3 regions of the Mycolicibacterium sp. HS_4_1 genome follow, and region 2 is predicted to be linked to each of the others. Evidence: predicted binding sites of a transcription regulator. Region 2 holds the regulator's gene; each other region holds the start of a gene.
What was found. Region 2 encodes LexA, which represses DNA repair genes until DNA is damaged. Its sites were predicted from a motif close to CGAACANNTGTTCG; they were not measured.
Positions count from the first base shown of each region.

Region 1: a site for LexA is predicted at 1,579-1,592, ahead of ACX12F_RS13335 (HNH endonuclease signature motif containing protein). Genes of this name have one in related genera too.
Region 3: a site for LexA is predicted at 1,882-1,895, ahead of ACX12F_RS15440 (HNH endonuclease signature motif containing protein). Genes of this name have one in related genera too.

Region 1 covers NZ_CM137261.1:2,786,778-2,789,981, reverse strand. Annotated here, with positions in the region: gene opcA (glucose-6-phosphate dehydrogenase assembly protein OpcA) at 1-382, shown strand, start outside; gene pgl (6-phosphogluconolactonase) at 375-1,109, shown strand; gene ACX12F_RS13340 (ATPase) at 1,112-1,480, shown strand; gene ACX12F_RS13335 (HNH endonuclease signature motif containing protein) at 1,597-3,012, shown strand; gene ppc (phosphoenolpyruvate carboxylase) at 3,069-3,204, opposite strand, start outside.
Region 2 covers NZ_CM137261.1:2,505,257-2,508,460, reverse strand. Annotated here, with positions in the region: gene ACX12F_RS11950 (alpha/beta fold hydrolase) at 1-66, shown strand, start outside; gene nrdR (transcriptional regulator NrdR) at 73-537, opposite strand; gene ACX12F_RS11940 (LysM peptidoglycan-binding domain-containing protein) at 649-1,122, opposite strand; gene lexA (transcriptional repressor LexA) at 1,375-2,085, shown strand; gene ACX12F_RS11930 (LGFP repeat-containing protein) at 2,152-3,204, opposite strand, start outside.
Region 3 covers NZ_CM137261.1:3,223,472-3,226,675, reverse strand. Annotated here, with positions in the region: gene ACX12F_RS15455 (ATP-binding cassette domain-containing protein) at 1-314, shown strand, start outside; gene ACX12F_RS15450 (peptidoglycan endopeptidase) at 376-945, opposite strand; gene ACX12F_RS15445 (SRPBCC family protein) at 1,297-1,758, shown strand; gene ACX12F_RS15440 (HNH endonuclease signature motif containing protein) at 1,900-3,204, shown strand, end outside.

The DNA of each region.
Region 1 (3,204 bases), 280 kb from region 2:
GACCTACTGGCGGGCGCTGCTCGCCGCCGCCCTGGACCAGGCACCGTATGAACCGATCACCGAAGCGCTGGTGTCGGGCCTGAAAGACGAACCGGCACTGGACATTTTGGCCGGTTGGTTGGCGGCCTGCATCGACGGGCCGGTGAAGCGGGCGGTCGGCGAGCTCAAAGTCGTCCTGACCAGGCCGACCGAGACCATCACGCTGAGCCGTCCGCAAACCGGTGTCACCGCTTCGCTCACGCGTACCGGCCGACCGGAGGCTCGTGTTCCGTTGGCACGCAGGGAAGCACGCGATTGTCTCGCCGAAGAGATGCGCCGGCTCGATGCCGACGAGATCTATCACCGCGCCCTGGTGGGCCTGGACAAGGTCGTATATGTCTGAGCAGATCATCGAAAGGTATTCCGACGCTGACGCTCTGGTGACCGCTGCGGGCGACCGACTCGTGGCGGCCATCAACGGCGCGATCGCAGCCCGCGGCGTGGCGTACGTCGTGCTGACCGGTGGCGGCACCGGCATCAAGCTGCTCAAGCATGTCGGCGGTCATCCCATCGACTGGACCAAGGTGCACCTGTTCTGGGGCGACGACCGGTTCGTCCCGGCCGACGACGCCGACCGGAACATCAAGCAGGCGCGGGAAGCACTGCTGAATTCCGTTGCCATTCCGGCGCAGAACGTGCACGCAATGGCCGCGAGCGACGGCGAGTTCGGCGACGATATCGACGCAGCGGCCGCCGCCTATGCACACGAGCTGGCCCGCGTGGCCGGGAACGGTTCGCCGACACCGGAATTCGACGTACACCTGCTGGGCATGGGCGGCGAGGGCCACATCAACTCGTTGTTCCCGCATACCGACGCGGTGCGCGAGACCGCGCGGTACGTCGTCGCGGTCACCGACTCCCCCAAACCGCCACCGCGGCGGATCACGCTGACACTCCCCGCAGTTCGACGTTCCCGGCAGGTGTGGCTGGTCGTCGCAGGCGCAGAGAAGGCCGACGCCGTGGCAGCCGCTGTCGGCGGCGCGCCAGCCGTTGATTTTCCGGCGGCGGGTGCGATCGGTTCCGAGGCGACCGTGTGGTTGCTCGATGCGGCCGCGGCGGCAAAACTGTAGGCATGGTCGACAAAGGCGATGGGCGGACCCGTCCGGTCGGCGGCCGCATCCGGACGCTCACCCAGGCGGCCCTCAACGCCGACGTGACCGTTTCCCAGGTCGATGCACTGTTGGTCGACATGGAAGGCACCCTCGCCACTCTCAGCACGCTGACGGGCGATCTCGACACCACGATGTCGCGGTTCAACGAGACCATCACCCAGATCGACGAGCTGGCGCCCCGCATTTTCGGCGTCGTCGATCGGATGGAGGCCATCGTGACGCGCGTCGAGGCCATCGTCGGAGTCGCCGAGACCGTCCTGTCGCCCATCACGGTCACCGAGAGCGCGGTACGTAGCGTGCTGAAGTCGGTTCGCGGCTTGATTCCGTAGCGCCGCCGCAGCGCGTCCAAAAAACTTTGGTCACTTTGTTTGCGCTGGTCACAGTAGGTAACTAGGACCACATCCGCCCCAGAGGATTGTCGGTGCATCGAACTAGTGTTCGAAGTATGGATATTGCCAGCAGCCTTGTCGAGGAGGCCTATGCCGACCTCGACGCGGTCCTGGCACGGGTCGCGTCCCTGGACTACGCCGGTCTGCCCATCGAAGTCTTGTTGGAGTTGCAGTCCCGCCGCGAAACCCTCAAATGCGCCGCCGAAGCGGTCGACCACCAGATCCTCGCCGCCGCCCAAACCCAGGCCACGGCCAAAGACATCGGCGCCAAAGACTGGCCCGAAGTCCTGCACATCCGGCACCGCATCAGCCGCGAGGAGGCCCGCCGGAGGGTCCGCGACGCCGACCATCTCGGGCCCCGGTCGGCGATCACCGGCGAACCCCTGGGCCCGGTGTGGGACCTGGTCGCCGCGGCCCAAGCCGACGGTGTCATCAACACCGAGCACATCGCGGTGATCACCGGATTCTTTGCGAAAGTTCCGTTGTGGGTGGACCCGGTCACGTTGGCGCAGTGCGAACGCGACCTGGTCGCCGCAGCCCGCTACAAAACCCCCGAGGAACTGCGCAAAGCCGCCGCCGACCTGCTGTACCGGCTCGACCAGGACGGCCCCGAACCTGACGACCACGAACCCGACCCCAAACGCTCCTTCGTCATGGGCAAACAGCAGCCCGATGGGCGCTCGGAAGTCAAGGCCAGCCTCGATCCGGAAGCCCGGGCCTACTGGGAGGCGTTGTTCGAAAAGTTGGCCGCGCCGGGGATGTGCAATCCCGACGATCCCGAACCGTGCATCTCGGGCACACCCACCCAAGCCCAAATCGACAACGACACCCGCACCGTGGCTCAGCGTCAGTACGACGCGTTCAAAGCGGTGGGCCGGATGATGCTGGCCTCCGGGCAGTTGGGCGAGCACAGCGGGCTCCCGGTGTCGGTGGTGGCGACCACGACGGTGCAGGAACTCGAACGCGGCGCCGGGGTCGCGGTCACCCACACGGGATCGAAACTGCCGGTGCGGGATTTGATCCGGATGGCCGGGCAAGGTGCCTACCATTATCTGGCGGTGTTCGATCAGCACACCAACATTGCGCTGTATTTGGGCCGGGCGCGTCGTACGGCATCCACCGGGCAGCGGATCATGTTGTTCGCGCGTGACCGTGGCTGCACCAAACCCAATTGCACCGCCCCGGCCTCGCGCTGCCAGGCCCACCACGTCAACACCGACTGGGGCGACGACGGCCCCACCGATATCACCAACCTCGCCCTGGCCTGCGGCTGCGACAACCGAGCCGCCCACGCTGGCGGCTGGAGCACCACCATGGGCCCCGACGGAAGAGCCCACTGGACCCCACCACCACTACTCGACATCGGCCAACCCCGCACCAACCAATACCACCACCCCACCCTCTACCCGCCCGAGAGCGAGGATGACGAGAGCGAGGACGCTGATGGTGAAAGCGACAGTCCCGCAAGCTAACCCGGCACCCCGCCACAGCACCTCGCGCCGCGACGGCAGTACCGCACGCGCCGCCGTTACCCGCTGTTGCGCAGTGCGGTGGCCAAGCCACTCATGGTCAGGAGGATGCCGCGTTGCACGAGTTCGTCGTCGTCGCCGGAGCGATAGCGGCGCAGCAGCTCGACCTGGAGATGGTTGAGCGGCTCCAGGTAC
Region 2 (3,204 bases):
GCCCCGCACGATACGAAGTTCGCGGTTCTCGACGCGATGGAGACCGACGAACGCAGCGCGACCTAACGGCGGTCAGCCGGGCGACGTCACGCCGCGGTGTGCTCGCAACGCCTCGATTTCGCGTTCGAAGTCCTCGGCGGACGAGAACGAGCGATACACCGAGGCGAATCGCAGATAGGCGACCTCATCGAGATCACGCAGAGGACCGAGGATCGCCAATCCGACCTCATGGCTCGGCACTTCGGGAGAACCGGTGGCCCGCACCGCATCTTCGACCTTCTGGGCCAACTGGTTCAGGGCGTCGTCGTCGACCTGCCGACCCTGGCACGCGCGCCGTACGCCCTTGATCACCTTGTCCCGACTGAACGGTTCGGTGACGCCGCTTCGTTTGACCACCGCGACCACAGCGGTCTCCACCGTGGTGAACCGGCGGCCACATTCCGGGCATGACCGGCGACGACGAATCGCCTGGCCTTCGTCAGCTTCGCGCGAATCGACCACGCGCGAGTTCGGATGCCGGCAGAACGGACAGTGCATCACCGCTCCTTCGCCGCACCGACAATCGACCGTTTCGAACGGTCTCGAGCCTACCCGTGCCGCTCGGACCCGGCCGGGCGCCGTGCCGATCAAGGTGCGCACGGGCTGTCCTCAGCCGACCGGAGCGATCAGCGTCTGCCCGGCGTCCAGGGCCACCGATGGCAGCTTGTTGAGCTCCTTGATGCGGTCGACGACGGCGCTGACGGGTGCGTCGGGCGCCACGCGCCGGGCGACCTGCTGAATCGACTCCCCGGTCTGCACCCGGACCACCGCCAGCTGCGCGGGTACGGATGCGGTCGACGCGGTCGGCTGAACAGACTCTCCGAACTGCGCGACCAGGCCCAGCCACACCGTGATGCCCGCGGCGACGAGAGCCAGCAGCACCGTGGTCAAGGGCGTGACCGGGTTGCGCCGGTGCGAGGCACGGGAGCTCAGCACGCCCGTGCCCCGATGCTGGAACGCCGCACCCGAGGGACGGGAACCGGCCGGCCGCAGCCGGGCCTGGCGGTGACGATTCACGTCTGCACGCCGAGGCACGGTGCGGACGACGACGTCGGTGGGGTACTCGCGGGTGATGACGGTCATGTCGGTTCCTCTCCTGAGTTCGTACATAGGTTCGATCGCTCTTGTGTTCGACTATATCGCCCAAATGTTCGAACGGTAGAACATGTGATCGAACTGTTGCGAACGATACGACGACCCACCGACAAGTTCCGTTCCGCCGATTCGCCCCCCGCTTTCGCCACGTCACCAGCGGGAGGCGGCCGCGACACGCCGATCCGCCCGATCTCGAACACATGTTTGATCAATCGTGTGCACTGGGCTAGATTCGTTCACATGAGCGACAGCACCGATACCCCGGACCGCACCGATCGCACCCCCGAAACCCAGTCGGGTGGCCGGGCCAGCAGCCTCACAGAACGTCAGCGGACCATCCTCGACGTCATCCGCACCTCGGTGACGACGCGCGGCTACCCACCCAGCATCCGCGAGATCGGCGATGCCGTCGGCCTGACCTCCACCTCATCGGTGGCCCACCAGCTGCGCACGCTGGAGAAGAAGGGCTATCTGCGCCGCGATCCGAACCGCCCACGAGCCGTGGACGTCCGGGGCGCGGACGACTCGACCGGCGCCGCCATCACCACCGACGTGGCGGGTTCGGACACCCTGCCCGAGCCGACTTTCGTCCCGGTGCTCGGCCGGATCGCCGCGGGCGGTCCGATCCTCGCCGAGCAAGCCGTCGAAGACGTCTTCCCGCTCCCCCGCGAGCTCGTGGGCGAGGGCTCGTTGTTCCTGCTGAAGGTGGTCGGCGAATCCATGATCGACGCGGCGATCTGCGACGGCGACTGGGTCGTCGTGCGCCAGCAGAATGTGGCCGACAACGGGGACATCGTCGCGGCGATGATCGACGGTGAAGCCACGGTGAAGACCTTCAAGCGCACCAAGGGCCAGGTGTGGCTCATGCCGCACAACCCGGCGTTCGACCCGATCCCGGGCAACGACGCGGTCATCCTCGGCAAGGTCGTGACCGTCATCCGCAAGATCTGACGCCTGCCAGACCAATAGTCGAGCCCCGCTGCAGTCGCTCGCAGCGGGGCTCAGCCGTCGGCGGGGTCAGCCTCGGACGAATCCGTTGGTGACCGCGAATTCCTCACTGGCAAACCAGATTTCGACGTCAGCGTCGTCGTATCCGAGCGCACCCGGCACCCAGTACAGACCCGACTTCGTGTTGGCCTTGATGACGTAGCCGGCAGGCGGCTCCGCGCCGGTCGCCACGCGGAACGACATCTGCGCGGTCTCGGGCTCCTCCGCGCCCAAGGCATGGTGCCTGCCACTGGCCGGACCGGCCGTCACAGTGTCCTCTGCCGTCACAGTGTCCTCTGCCGGCGTGGCGTCCGCGCGCGGCTCGGCCGTCGGTTCGCTCGGTGGTTCGCTCGCCGGGACCTGGGCCGGCGCAGCATCGACGACCTGCTCCTCGGGCGCGTGCACGTCAGCGTTCGGGGCCCCGGCGTCCGCGGCGGCCGGCGCGACCCACACACGGTCGCCGGAGTCTCGAGGCCGCAGGCCCGCGAACCCTGCCAGCCCAGCCGCGGTCAGGCCCGCCGCCGCGCTCCCGCGGCGCAGGGCCTCGGGAAGTTGCACCGATGCCGTCGGTTCGTCGGCGGGCTCGTGAGCGTCCGGCTCGGACTCAGCGGGCTCGGCCGGCTCGGCAGCGTCCACGGGCTGGGCCTCGGCTTCGGCCTGTGCCGTCGACTCACCCTCGTCTGCAGGTTGCTCGGCCGTGAAATCGGGGTACACCGTCGGCGCGGTGTCGATGACGTCCGGGTTGCTCTGGAATTCGGGCCCGCCGCGCGGAGCGTCGAAATGCTCGGTCTCGGGCGCGAAGTCGGCGGCGTACTCGGTGTCGCCGCCGTCGTCCGCATACTGCGGGTCGCCGTACTCCCCGTCACCGAAATCGTGGTCGTCGTGGTCGTCGTAGTCGTACGTATCGTGCTCGTCGAAAACATCCTGGCCGGCCCGCCGCCGGCGCCGCAGCAGCGCCGCGATCACGATGCCCGACACCACCAGCAACAGCGGGATGATCGCCAGCAGCCACCACCAGTGGAACTGGTACCACTTGCCGGACTCCTCGGGCTGCGCGTTCACTCCGCCCGGGAGGTCGACACT
Region 3 (3,204 bases), 720 kb from region 2:
CCACCCAGATGGGGGAGAAGGGCGACGTCTATATTCTCGACGAGCCCACCACCGGCCTGCACCTCGCGGACGTCGAGCAGCTCCTGGCACTCTTGGACCGGATCGTCGACGCCGGCAAGTCCGTCATCGTCATCGAACATCATCAGGCCGTGATGGCGCACGCCGACTGGATCATCGATCTGGGTCCCGGTGCAGGTCACGACGGTGGCCGCGTGATCTTCGAGGGCAGTCCGGCGGACCTGGTCGCCGCAGGCAAGACGCTGACCGGGTCTCACCTGGCCGAATACGTCAAATGGCAGGTCGAACAGCAGTAGGGCTGCGACCGATGGCCGGTCGCAGCCCTACTGCTGGATGCAATGCGGTGCGGAAAAACGGTCAGACGGGTTGTTCCGGGCCCTCCGGGGCCGGAGCGGCAGCCTCGGGAGCCGGCGCGGGGGCGTCCGGGGCGGGGGCGAAGTTGGCGGCCTGGATGATTTCCGGGGCCGGGAGGTCGGCCGGACCGGCCGGGGGCGCGAGCGGAGCGTCCAGCGGGCCGTCGAGGGGCAGATCGGCCGGGATGTCTTCGCCAGGAGCCAACGGCAGGTGCATGTGGTGGGTGAACTGGCGCTGGAAGGCGCCGCCGCCACCGATTCGGACGCCGCCGCCCTCACCGCTGGACACCGGGGTGCCGTCCGGCAGCGTCACGGCCGTGTGGCCGCCGTTCCAGCCGATGTTGAGGGCGCCGGGCGCGGTGCCGGGCAGGAAGCCGCGGGCACGTAGCGCGGCCTCTTCGTTGCCGGTGTTGAACCGGTCGCCGTAGACGGGACGGCCGGTGGCGGCGTTGGCCACCCAGGAGGCCAGTCCGGAGCAGTCAGTGCCGCGTGCCGTATCTCCGCCGGAGATGTACGGCGTACCCGAAACCTGGTTGACCAAAGCCAGCAGCGATGCGGTCGCAATAGCAAACATGACGATGAACGCTAGCAACGGAAAATTGAGAGCGTCAAAATTCTGTGTCTGCCATCACGTTTCGCAAATCATGTGGTGTGCGTTACATGGCGGTGTATTCACATCATGTTGGGGCAGAGGCTATTTCGAGAACTCGCAGGTGAATGCACAAAACATACTGCCATACACAGCTTTTCCGCAAATGCAAGGTCGCGACGGCTGTTGCGGAGCCGTGACCAGCTAATTCCAAGACCGGTGCTGCGGGCCTCCGCGCGGTTTGTGCGCCGGTTTCGGCCCCCGCGTGGGCTCTTCGGGCCGTACCTTCGGCGGGCCTGGGCTCACCTTCTGAAACGGTCAAGTTACGGTGGGTCGATGTGGATGTCCCGGTCCCGATTCGAGCTGAGGGAAGAGATGCCGGCGGCACCGGATGATGCCCGCACCTTCTTTGCAGATCTGGCGAACATGAATCTGGTGCATCCGCTCGTGGTGGCGGTGGACTGTCTGGTCGATCGGCAGGACGCACAGGGCCGCCGCCGCGACTATCGGGTGCGAGACCGCATCCCGTTCGGCCCGCTCGCCCTGGCGGTGTCCTATCGGGCGACGGTTCTGATCGCGCCCGACGGCGTGGTGCACACCGAGGCGCGCCAATGTCCGAGAGTGCGGCTCCGCGGCACCGTCACCTTCGCGGCGTCCGGGGCCGGCACCGTCGTCACCGAGGCGGTAGATATAGCAGCGCCGCGGCCGCTCATCGCCTTCACCACCGCACAGGCGGAGAAAGCGCACGCGGCGATGCTGGCGGCCATCCGGCGCCGCTTCATAGAAAGTTCGGGCTGAGCCGAGTGTGACGGTGGTTAGCGATGGCGGCCAAGTTGCCTCCGAAAAACTTTGGTCACTTTGTTTTCGCTGGTCACGGTGGGTAACTGGGGCCGCATTCGTCACAGCGAATTGTCGGTGTCTCGAACTAGTGTTCGAAGTATGGATATTGCCAGCAGCCTTGTCGAGGAGGTCTACGCGGACCTCGACGCGGTGCTGGCCCGCGTCGCGGCCCTGGACTACGCCGGTCTGCCCATCGAAGTCTTGTTGGAGTTGCAGTCCCGCCGCGAAACCCTGAAGTGTGCCGCCGAGGCGGTCGACCACCAGATTTTGGCCGCCGCCCAGACTCAGGCCACGGCCAAAGACATCGGCGCGAAAGACTGGCCCGAGGTGCTGCATATCCGGCATCGCATCAGCTGGGAGGAGGCCCGCCGCCGGGTCCGCGACTGCGACAATTTGGGGCCGCGGTCGGCGATCACCGGCGAACCCCTGGGCCCGGTGTGGGACCTGGTCGCCGCGGCCCAAGCCGACGGTGTCATCAATATCGAGCATATCGCGGTCATCACGAACTTTTTCGCGAAGGTGCCGTTGTGGGTGGACCCGGTCACCTTGTTGCAGTGTGAGCGCGACCTGGTCGCCGCAGCCCGGTACAAGACGCCGGAGGAGCTGCGCAAAGCGGCCGCTGATCTGCTGTACCGGCTCGATCAGGACGGCCCCGAACCTGACGATGACGAACCGGACCCGCAACGGTCGTTCGTGATGGGTAAGCAGCAGGCCGATGGGCGCTCGGAAGTCAAGGCCAGCCTCGATCCGGAGGCTCGGGCCTATTGGGAGGCGTTGTTCGAAAAGTTGGCCGCGCCGGGGATGTGCAACCCCACCGACCCCGAGCCGTGCATCTCGGGCACACCGACCCAAGCCCAAATCGACAACGACACCCGCACCGTGGCTCAGCGTCAGTACGACGCGTTCAAAGCGGTGGGCCGGATGATGCTGGCCTCCGGGCAGTTGGGCGAGCACAGCGGGCTCCCGGTGTCGGTGGTGGCGACCACGACGGTGCAGGAACTCGAACGCGGCGCCGGGGTCGCGGTCACCCACACGGGATCGAAACTGCCGGTGCGGGATTTGATCCGGATGGCCGGGCAAGGTGCCTACCATTATCTGGCGGTGTTCGATCAGCACACCAACATTGCGCTGTATTTGGGTCGGGCGCGTCGTACGGCGTCACCCGGGCAGCGGATCATGTTGTTCGCGCGTGACCGTGGCTGCACCAAACCCAATTGCACCGCCCCGGCCTCGCGCTGCCAGGCCCACCACGTCAACACCGACTGGCGTGATGACGGCCCCACCGATATCACCAACCTCGCCCTGGCCTGCGGCTGCGACAACCGAGCCGCCCACGCTGGCGGCTGGAGCACCACCATGAAAAACGGCCGCGCCCACTGGACCCCGCCACCACTACTGGACATC